Regions from separate parts of the Frigoribacterium sp. CFBP 8751 genome, predicted to be linked through region 2. Evidence: predicted binding sites of a transcription regulator. Region 2 holds the regulator's gene; the other holds the start of a gene.
What was found. Region 2 encodes HrcA, which represses chaperone genes, less so after heat shock. Its sites were predicted from a motif close to TTNGCACTCGNNNNNNNCGAGTGCNAA; they were not measured.
Positions count from the first base shown of each region.

Region 1: a site for HrcA is predicted at 2,625-2,651, ahead of groES (co-chaperone GroES). Genes of this name have one in related genera too.

Region 1 covers NZ_JACYUB010000001.1:595,113-599,501, forward strand. The annotation lists gene IFT88_RS02940 (DUF4190 domain-containing protein) at 1-85, shown strand, start outside; gene IFT88_RS16970 (DUF4190 domain-containing protein) at 262-1,302, shown strand; gene IFT88_RS02950 (class I SAM-dependent methyltransferase) at 1,399-2,592, opposite strand; gene groES (co-chaperone GroES) at 2,737-3,033, shown strand; gene rarD (EamA family transporter RarD) at 3,230-4,210, shown strand; gene IFT88_RS02965 (ABC transporter substrate-binding protein) at 4,373-4,389, shown strand, end outside.
Region 2 covers NZ_JACYUB010000002.1:646,460-650,848, forward strand. The annotation lists gene IFT88_RS08820 (DUF1990 family protein) at 1-19, shown strand, start outside; gene hemW (radical SAM family heme chaperone HemW) at 22-1,248, shown strand; gene IFT88_RS08830 (DUF4870 domain-containing protein) at 1,418-1,909, opposite strand; gene hrcA (heat-inducible transcriptional repressor HrcA) at 2,088-3,110, shown strand; gene dnaJ (molecular chaperone DnaJ) at 3,218-4,333, shown strand; gene IFT88_RS08845 (16S rRNA (uracil(1498)-N(3))-methyltransferase) at 4,336-4,389, shown strand, end outside.

The sequences.
Region 1 (4,389 bases), on a different contig from region 2:
CATCATCGGCATCATCCTGCTCGTGGTCCTGTTCGGTGCCATCGCCAGCAACCCCGACCTCTACGACGGCAGCTACAACTCGTAGGTCGTCCTCGCGTCGTCGGGCATCGCCTCCCAGGGGCCGCTCATCACGACCCTCGCTAGCATGACGGGGTCCGCACCGGACGGTGCGGGCCCTTTCGTGTCCCGGGACGCGACCGTCACAGGCGTGACCGGCCGCTCCGGCGGCACGACCGACGCACCGCTCGCGAAAGGCAGCTGATGGCCACCGACGACACCACCCCCGAGACGCCGTCCTCGGCGCCGACCGCGCCCTCGGCTCCGACGCCGCCCGCGGCACCCACCCCGCCCCCCACGCGCCCGACCGAGGGTGGCGGCGCGGCCACCGCCTCGCCGCCGCTGCCGCCGACCGCCTTCCCGGGGGCCGCGTCGCAGTCGCCCGCCTCGCAGCCGCCCGCCTCGTCGCCGTACGCCGGGGTGCCCCCGACGGGTTCGGCGCCGTACGGTGCACCGCAGGGGGCTCCGGTGCCGCAGTCCCGCCCGGGGCAGGTCCCGCCGGGTGCGCCCCAGCCGCCCCGGCCCCCCTACGGCCAGCCGGGTGCGCAGCCGCCGGCAGGGTACGGGCAGCAGGGCTACGGCCAGCAGACGGGGTACGGCCAGCAGCCCCAGGGTCAACGACCGGGCTACGGCCAGCCGCAGGGTCAGCCGTCGGGCTACGGCCAGCCGCAGGGTCAGCCGTCGGGTCACGGTCAGCCGCAGGGTCAGCCGTCGGGCTACGGTCAGCCGCAGGGCTACGGTCAGCAGCCCCAGGGCCCGCAGCCCTCCGGTCAGCCCGGTGCGCCGTACGGTCAGCAGTCCTACGGCCAACAGGGTCAGCCCGGTGCGCAGTACGGTCAGTCCGGCGCTCAGTACGGTCAGCAGTCCTACGGTCAGCAGTCCTACGGCCAACAGGGTCAGCCCGGTGCGCAGTTCGGCCAGCAGCCCTACGGCTCGCCCTACCCGCCCTACGCCTCGGCGGGTGCCGCTCAGCCCCCTCGCCTGCTCAGCCTGCTCTCGATGATCGGCTCCATCGCCGGCGTCGTGCTCGCGCCCTTCACCTTCGGACTCTCGATCGTGGCGTCCATCGCGGGCATCGTGCTCGGCCACCTGGGCATGTCGCGTGAGCGCCCCGCCCGCGGGTTCTGGCTCACCGGGCTGATCGTCGGCTACGCCGGCGTCGTCCTCATCGTGATCGGCTGGGTGGCCTTCGGCCTCTTCATCGCCGGGTTCTCGTCGAGTTCCGACTACTACGGCGGGTACTGACCGCGGCCGGACCGGACCGGGCCCCGAGCGGGCAGAAGGTGTCGTTCCCGATCCGGCGTACGACGTCTTCTGCCCCTTCGTCGACAGGGCGGGGCCTCAGGCCAGGCGCTCGCAGAGCAGGGCCGTGTGCCGCCCCGCGACGCGGGTCAGCACGAGGGTCGCCGTCCCGGTGCCCTGCAACGAGAGTCGCTTGCGGAACGTCGCCGGATCGACGTCGACCCCGCGCTTCTTGATCTCGAGGCGCCCGATGCCCCGGGCCCTCAGCTCGCGTTTGAGCGTCCGCTCGTCGAGCGGGAAGGTCTCGAGCACGCGGAAACCCTGCGCGAAGGGGGTGTCGACCCGCGCCTCCGTCGTCAGCCAGGCGATGTCGCGACTGATCATGCGGGCGTCGATCGACCGGGCCAGGTCGCCGATCAGGCGCGCCCGGATGACGGCGCCGTCGGGCTCGTAGAGGTACTCGCCGAGGTCGCCCGGGTCCACGTCGTCGGAGTCGGCGGCAGCCGTCAGCTCGGACGCCCCGGAGGCGCTGATCACCAGAGCCGATCGGCCCACCCCCGGCCGCGCGAGCGGACCGAACCACACGCCCACCTCGACCACGTCGCGGTCGACCGAGATCCACTGGCACTCGGCGTCGGTCGGCAGCAGCTCGCGGTCGACCCCGGGGCCGAGCTTGACGCCGGTGGGCAGGCGGTCGGCGAAGCCGAAAGCGACGTCGAGGCCGGGGGACCAGTCGGCCGGATCGGCGAGGCGTTTCGTGGCGCTGTGGCCGGACGTCCGTCGTGCCGGGTCGAGGAAGACGCCCTCGACGCCCCCGAGGTCGGTCGTCTCGGCGTCGCCCTGCTCGACGCGTGACGACGACCAGGGCGCGAGGTTGTACGACGCGACGGCCGCGGTGACCTCGTCGCGGTCGACGGCGAGCACGTCGAGGTCGAGCGCGGCGAACGCCAGGGCGTCGCCACCGATGCCGCAGCCGAGGTCGGCCACGCTGCCGACGCCCGCCGCGGCGTAGCGTCCGGCGTGGCGCGCGGCGACCGGGAGGCGCGTGGCCTGTTCGAGGCCCGCCTCGGTGAACAGCATGCGGCTCGCGAACTCGCCGAACTTGGCTGCGGCCCGGCCACGGAGCCGGGCCTGCGTGAGCACCGCCGACACGAGGGCGGGGGAGTGGCCCTGCTTGCGCAACGCGGCCACCGTGCCGACGACGTCGTCGCCGGTGGCGCCGCCCGTCGGCAGCGAGTCGAGCAGCCGCAGCCCCTCGGGCGAGAGGACTTCGAGCAGCTCGGAGGAATCCATGTCGTCCAGTGTGACGCACGCGGGCCGACGCGTTGGCACTCGGATTGACCGAGTGCCAGTCTCGTCCTACAGTTGTTCTGGCACTCGCCCCCGGCAAGTGCCAGCCCCCATGTTTTCGTAGCACCGAGAAAGAAGAGGTCACCCGTGTCGGTCAGCATCAAGCCGCTCGAAGATCGCATCGTCATTCGTCAGGTCGAAGCCGAGCAGACCACTGCTTCGGGTCTCGTGATCCCCGACACCGCCAAAGAGAAGCCCCAAGAGGGTGAAGTGGTGGCGGTCGGCCCGGGCCGCATCGACGACAACGGCAACCGCGTGCCGCTCGACGTCGCCACCGGCGACAAGGTCATCTACAGCAAGTACGGCGGAACCGAGGTGAAGTACGGCGGAGAAGACCTGCTCGTGCTCTCGGCTCGCGACGTCCTGGCGGTCATCGTCCGCTAGCACCTCGGCACGGCTCCGGCCGTGCTCCGCGACCCCGGTCGCCGTCCCGAAGGCCCCTGCTCCGGCAGGGGCCTTCGTCGTGTCCGCGGCGCGACCACCGGTGACCGTTCGTCCCCAGGCGTGATCGTCCGTCGATCGATCCACGGTGGCAGGAGTGGCCGTTCCGGCGGCGGGCGCAGCCACCTAGAGTCGCCTGGTGACCTCGACCCGCGCCTCCTCGTCCCCCTCCGCCCCGACCTCGGGGCTCGGCGTCGCCGGGGCCGGCGGGGCGGGCCTGGCCTACGCCCTGGGCGCCTACGGGCTCTGGGGCGTGCTGCCGGTGTACTTCCTGTTGTTGGCCCCGGCCGGCCCGTTCGAGATCGTCGCGTGGCGGGTGCTGTTCTCGCTCGTCTTCTGCGCGGTGCTGCTCGTCGTGACGGGGGCGCTGCGATCGTTCCTGGCCCTGCTGCGGCAGCCCCGCCTGGTGGGCACCATGGGGTTGGCGGGGGCGTTCATCGTCGTCAACTGGACGGTCTTCATCTCGGCGACGCTCAGCGGGCACGTGGTCGAGGCGGCCCTGGGGTACTTCATCAACCCGATCGTGACGGTCCTGCTCGGCGTGGTGGTGCTGCGTGAACGTCTGCGCACGACCCAGTGGGTCGCCGTCGGGCTGAGCGCCGTCGCCGTCCTCGTGATCGCGATCGGGGCGGGCAGGCCCCCGTTCATCTCGCTCGTCCTCGCGTTCTCGTTCGGGCTCTACGGCCTGGTGAAGAAGCAGGTCGGTGGGCGGGTCGACGCGGTCGGCGGGCTCACGCTCGAGACGCTCTGGATCGCCCCCTTCGCGGCCGTCACCCTGATCGTGCTGCACGTGACGGGCCTCGGGGGCGGCGTCGTGCTCGGCACCGTGAGCGTCGGGCACACCCTCGCGACGATCGGCACGGGTGTCATCACGGCCGTGCCGCTGCTGCTCTTCGCCTCGGCGACGCGTCGGCTTCCCCTGACGACCGTGGGGCTGACGCAGTACGTCGCCCCCGTGCTGCAGTTCGTCGTGGGCGTCGTCGTGCTCGGCGAGCACATGTCGGCGGCGCGATGGGTCGGCTTCGCGATCGTCTGGGTCGCCTCGATCGTGCTCACCGTCGACATGGTGCGCGCGGGGCGGCGGTCACGTCGACCGCTCGCGGTGGCACCGACCGCCTAGAAACGACCATCCCTCGCAAAGTCACGAATGGCTAACGAAACGTCACTTTGACGTCGAGAACACACGCCAGAAACATTCGACCCCTAGTTTCGGACCAATCGCGGCAGGTTCGACCGCCACCGGTCGGGCTGCACTGCCGCTGTCCACGAAAGGGTTCCACGGATGATCCGATCCAGCAC
Region 2 (4,389 bases):
CTCGGGAACCGGCGCCTGACGGTGCCCGGAGCCCTTCCCCTCGGCGATCCCGCCCCCGTCGACGGACGCCTGCCCGAGACCGTCGCGGTCGGCGCGGACGACCGCAACTTCGGGGTCTACCTGCACGTCCCGTTCTGCCGCGTGCGCTGCGGGTACTGCGACTTCAACACGTACACCGGCGACGAACTGCGGGGCGCACGCCGGGACGACTACGCCGGGCAGGCCGTCGCGGAGATCGAGCTCGGGGGACGTGTGCTGCGCGAGGCGGGTCTGCCGCCGCGCCGCGCCTCCTCGGTGTTCTTCGGCGGGGGCACCCCGACGATGCTGCCCGCGGGCGACCTGACGTCGATGCTGCACGCGATGGTCGACACCTGGGGTCTCGAGCCCGGCGCCGAGGTGACGACCGAGGCGAACCCCGACTCGGTCGACGCCGCGTACCTGCAGCAGCTCGCCGACGCCGGGTTCACGCGCGTCAGCTTCGGCATGCAGTCGGCCGTGCCGAGCGTGCTCGCCACCCTCGAGCGTACGCACGATCCCGAGCGCATCCCGTTCGTGGTGCGCTGGGCGCGTGACGCCGGGCTCGACGTCAGCCTCGACCTCATCTACGGCACGCCCGGCGAGACCCTCGACGACTGGAGGCGTTCTCTCGACGTCGCCCTCGAGCAGCAGCCCGACCACCTCTCGGCCTACTCGTTGATCGTCGAGGACGGCACGAAGCTCGCCCGCCAGATCAAGCGCGGCGAGGTCCCGATGCCCGACGACGACACCGCGGCCGACATGTACGAGGTCGCGGACGACCGGCTCGCCGCGGCGGGGTACGACTGGTACGAGGTCAGCAACTGGTCGCGTGGCGTCGAGCACCGCTCCCGCCACAACCTGGCCTACTGGCAGGGCCACGACTGGTGGGGCGTCGGCCCGGGCGCGCACAGCCACGTCGGCGGCGTCCGGTGGTGGAACGTCAAGCATCCGGCTGCCTACCAACAACGCATGGCCGCGGGCGAGTCACCGGCCGCGGGGCGCGAGACCCTCGACGACCAGACCCGTCGGGTCGAGCGCGTCCTGCTCGGGGTGCGCATCCGCGAGGGGCTGCCGACCTCCGAGCTCGACGACGACGGGCGCCAGGCGGTCGCCGGCCTCATCGCCGACGGCTGGGTCGAGGGGCGCCCGGCCCTGCAGGGTCGCGTGGTGCTCACCCGTGAGGGGCGCCTCATGGCCGACGCCGTCGTGCGGCGCCTGCTGCCCGACTGACCCGGCGTGCCCGGATCGAGTCACGTTCTCGGTCGGCGCCCCGAGGCGACGGACCCGGAGGCACGGGCCCGGGAGGCACGGGCAGGGGAGGCACGGGCCCGGAACGCAGGAGGCGCGGCTCCCGGGGGAGTCGCGCCTCGCGTCGTGCCCGTCCGGGCCGGTCGACCGCCTACTTGATGAACTCGATGGTCAGCGGGTACTTGTACCACTGGCCCTTGTTGGCCGCGACGGCGGCGATGATCGAGAAGATGATGACGAGGATGCCGGCGACGAGTGCGAGCACGCCTCCGATGACGATGATCGACAGGATCGCCGAGATCACGTAGACGATGGCCATCGTGATCTGGAAGTTCAGCGCGGTCTTGGTGTGTTCCCGGATGAACGGGCCACGGTCCTTCAACACGAGGTAGCCGACGAGAGCGGGGACGAACGCGAAGATGATGCCGCCGAGGTGGATGAGCGTCGACCACAGCTTCTCGTCCTCGGGGCGCATCGGCTGGACGGGCTGCGGCTGGTAGCCGGGCTGCTGGCCGTAGCCGGCGCCGGGCTGCTGGCCCTGACCGGGCTGCTGGCCGTGGCCGTAGGGCTGGCCGGGCTGCCCGTTCTGGCCGGGTCGCCCGTTCTGCGGGCCGTTCGGCTGGGCGGGAGGGTTCTCGGTCATGGCTGCACCTGTTCGTGAGTGTCCTGCGGATGTCCCCGCCACCCTAGGGCAGCCGGGCGCGGCGCGAGTAGGCCTCGCGACGGAGGTGTCGTACGATTGGCAGTCCGGCACGTCGAGTGCCAGGACCGGTCGCCCGGCGGGCGGACGACCCGGGGCGTCGAGCGAAGAGAGGTGCGTCATGGTCTCCGAACGCGGTCTCGAAGTCCTGCGCGTCATCGTGCACGACTACGTCGCGTCCCGTGAGCCCGTGGGCTCCAAGTCCATCGTCGAGCGACACCAGTTCGGCGTCTCGGCGGCGACGATCCGCAACGACATGGCGCTGCTCGAAGAAGAAGAGCTCATCGCGGCCCCGCACACCTCGTCGGGTCGGGTGCCGACCGACAAGGGCTATCGGCTCTTCGTCAACCAGCTCGCCGACCTGAGACCCCTCAGCGCCGCCCAGCGTCAGGCCATCGAGACCTTCCTCGGCGACTCCACCGACCTCGACGAGGTGCTGGGGCGAACGGTCCGTCTGCTGTCGCAGCTCACGAACCAGGTGGCGCTGGTGCAGTACCCCACCTTCTCCCGGGCCCGCGTGCGTCACGTCGAACTGGTCAGCCTGGGCGACGGCCGCGTCATGACGGTGCTCATCACCGACAGCGGCCAGGTCGAGCAGCGGGCCGTCGACATCCGCACCGCCGTCGACGAGTCCTTCCTGTCCGAACTGCGGGCCGCCATCAACGCCGCGGTCGGCGGACGGCCCCTCGGTGAGGCCTCCACGGCCCTCACCGACCTGCCGACGCGCTTCCGCCCCGATCTCGCGGCGGTCGTCGGCGTCGTCGTCGCGAGCCTCACCGAGCAGATCGCCGCCGGACGCCAGGACCGCCTCGTCATGGCCGGTGCGGCGAACCTGGTGCGCACGGGCGACGACTTCAGCGGTGACCTCTTCCCAGTGCTCGAGGCGATCGAAGAACAGGTCGCCCTGCTGCGGTTGTTCGGCGAGATGCAGCTCGACGCCGTCGACGTGGCCGCGAGCATCGGACGGGAGAACGCCTCGTTCGGGTTGTCGCAGGCGTCGGTGCTGGCCAGCGGGTACTCGACGCAGGGCAGCGAGATCGCGAGGCTCGGCGTCCTCGGGCCCATGCGCATGGACTACTCGACCAACATGGCGGCGGTGCGTGCCGTCGCCCGTTACCTGTCGTCGCTGCTCGCCGAGCGGTAGCCGACGCCGACGGCCCCGGCCGTTCCACGACCCCATCCCGTCCCGGTCCGCCGGGCCCGGCCCCGCCGGGAAGACCACCACACCACACCAGAGGCAGACGAGAACCAGTGGCAGATCATTACGACGTCCTCGGAGTCGACCGTCAGGCGACCCCGGAAGAGATCAAGAAGGCGTACCGCAAGCTCGCTCGCGAGCTGCACCCCGACGTCAATCCCAGCCCCGACGCGTCCGAACGGTTCAAGGACGTCACGCACGCCTACGACGTGCTCAGCGACCCGCAGCAACGCGAACGCTACGACCTGGGTCCGCAGCCCGGCTTCAGCGGCGGTGGCGGTGGCGGGGCCGCCGGCTTCGGCGACATCTTCGACGCGTTCTTCGGCGGTGGTGGTCAGGGCCAACGTCAGGGGCCGCGGTCCCGGCGCGAACGCGGGCAGGACGCGCTCCTGCGCCTCGAGGTCGACCTCGAGGACATCGTCTTCGGCACGCAGCGCGACATCGAGGTCGACACGGCCGTCCTCTGCGACACGTGCAGCGGCTCGTGCTGCGCACCCGGCACCTCGCCCCAGACCTGCGACATCTGCGGTGGCTCCGGGCAGATCCAGCGCACCGTGCGCTCGCTGCTCGGCAACGTCATGACGTCGAGCCCGTGCGGAACCTGCCGTGGGTACGGCACCGTCATCCCCAACCCCTGCCCGACGTGCCAGGGCCAGGGGCGCGTCCGGGCCCGGCGTTCGATCCCCATCGACATCCCCGCGGGCGTCGACACCGGGCTCAGGCTCCAGTTGCCCGGTCAGGGCGAGGTCGGCCAGGCCGGCGGCCCGAACGGCGACCTCTACCTCGAGGTCAAGGTGCGGCACCACGACACCTACAGCCGCAACGGCGACGACCTGCTGGCGACGCTCGAGGTGCAGATGACCGACGCCATCCTCGGCACGACGACGACGCTCACCGGGCTCGACGGCGAGATCGAGGTCGAGATCAGGCCCGGCACCCAGAGTGCCGACATCCTCACCGTGAAGGACCGCGGCATCACCCGACTGCGCGGAACGGGTCGCGGCGACCTCAAGATCGGCGTCCAGGTGGTCACCCCGACCAAGCTCAGCCACAAAGAGCGCGAGTTGATCGAGAAGTTCGCCTCGGGTCGGCGCTCTGCGGCTCCCGAGCTGTCGCACTTCCAGCAGGGCCTCTTCGGCAAGTTGCGCGACCGCTTCCTCAACTTCTGATCGTGGCGCACTTCTACCTGGTCGACGACCTGGTCGCCGCCGAGGTCGGTTCGACC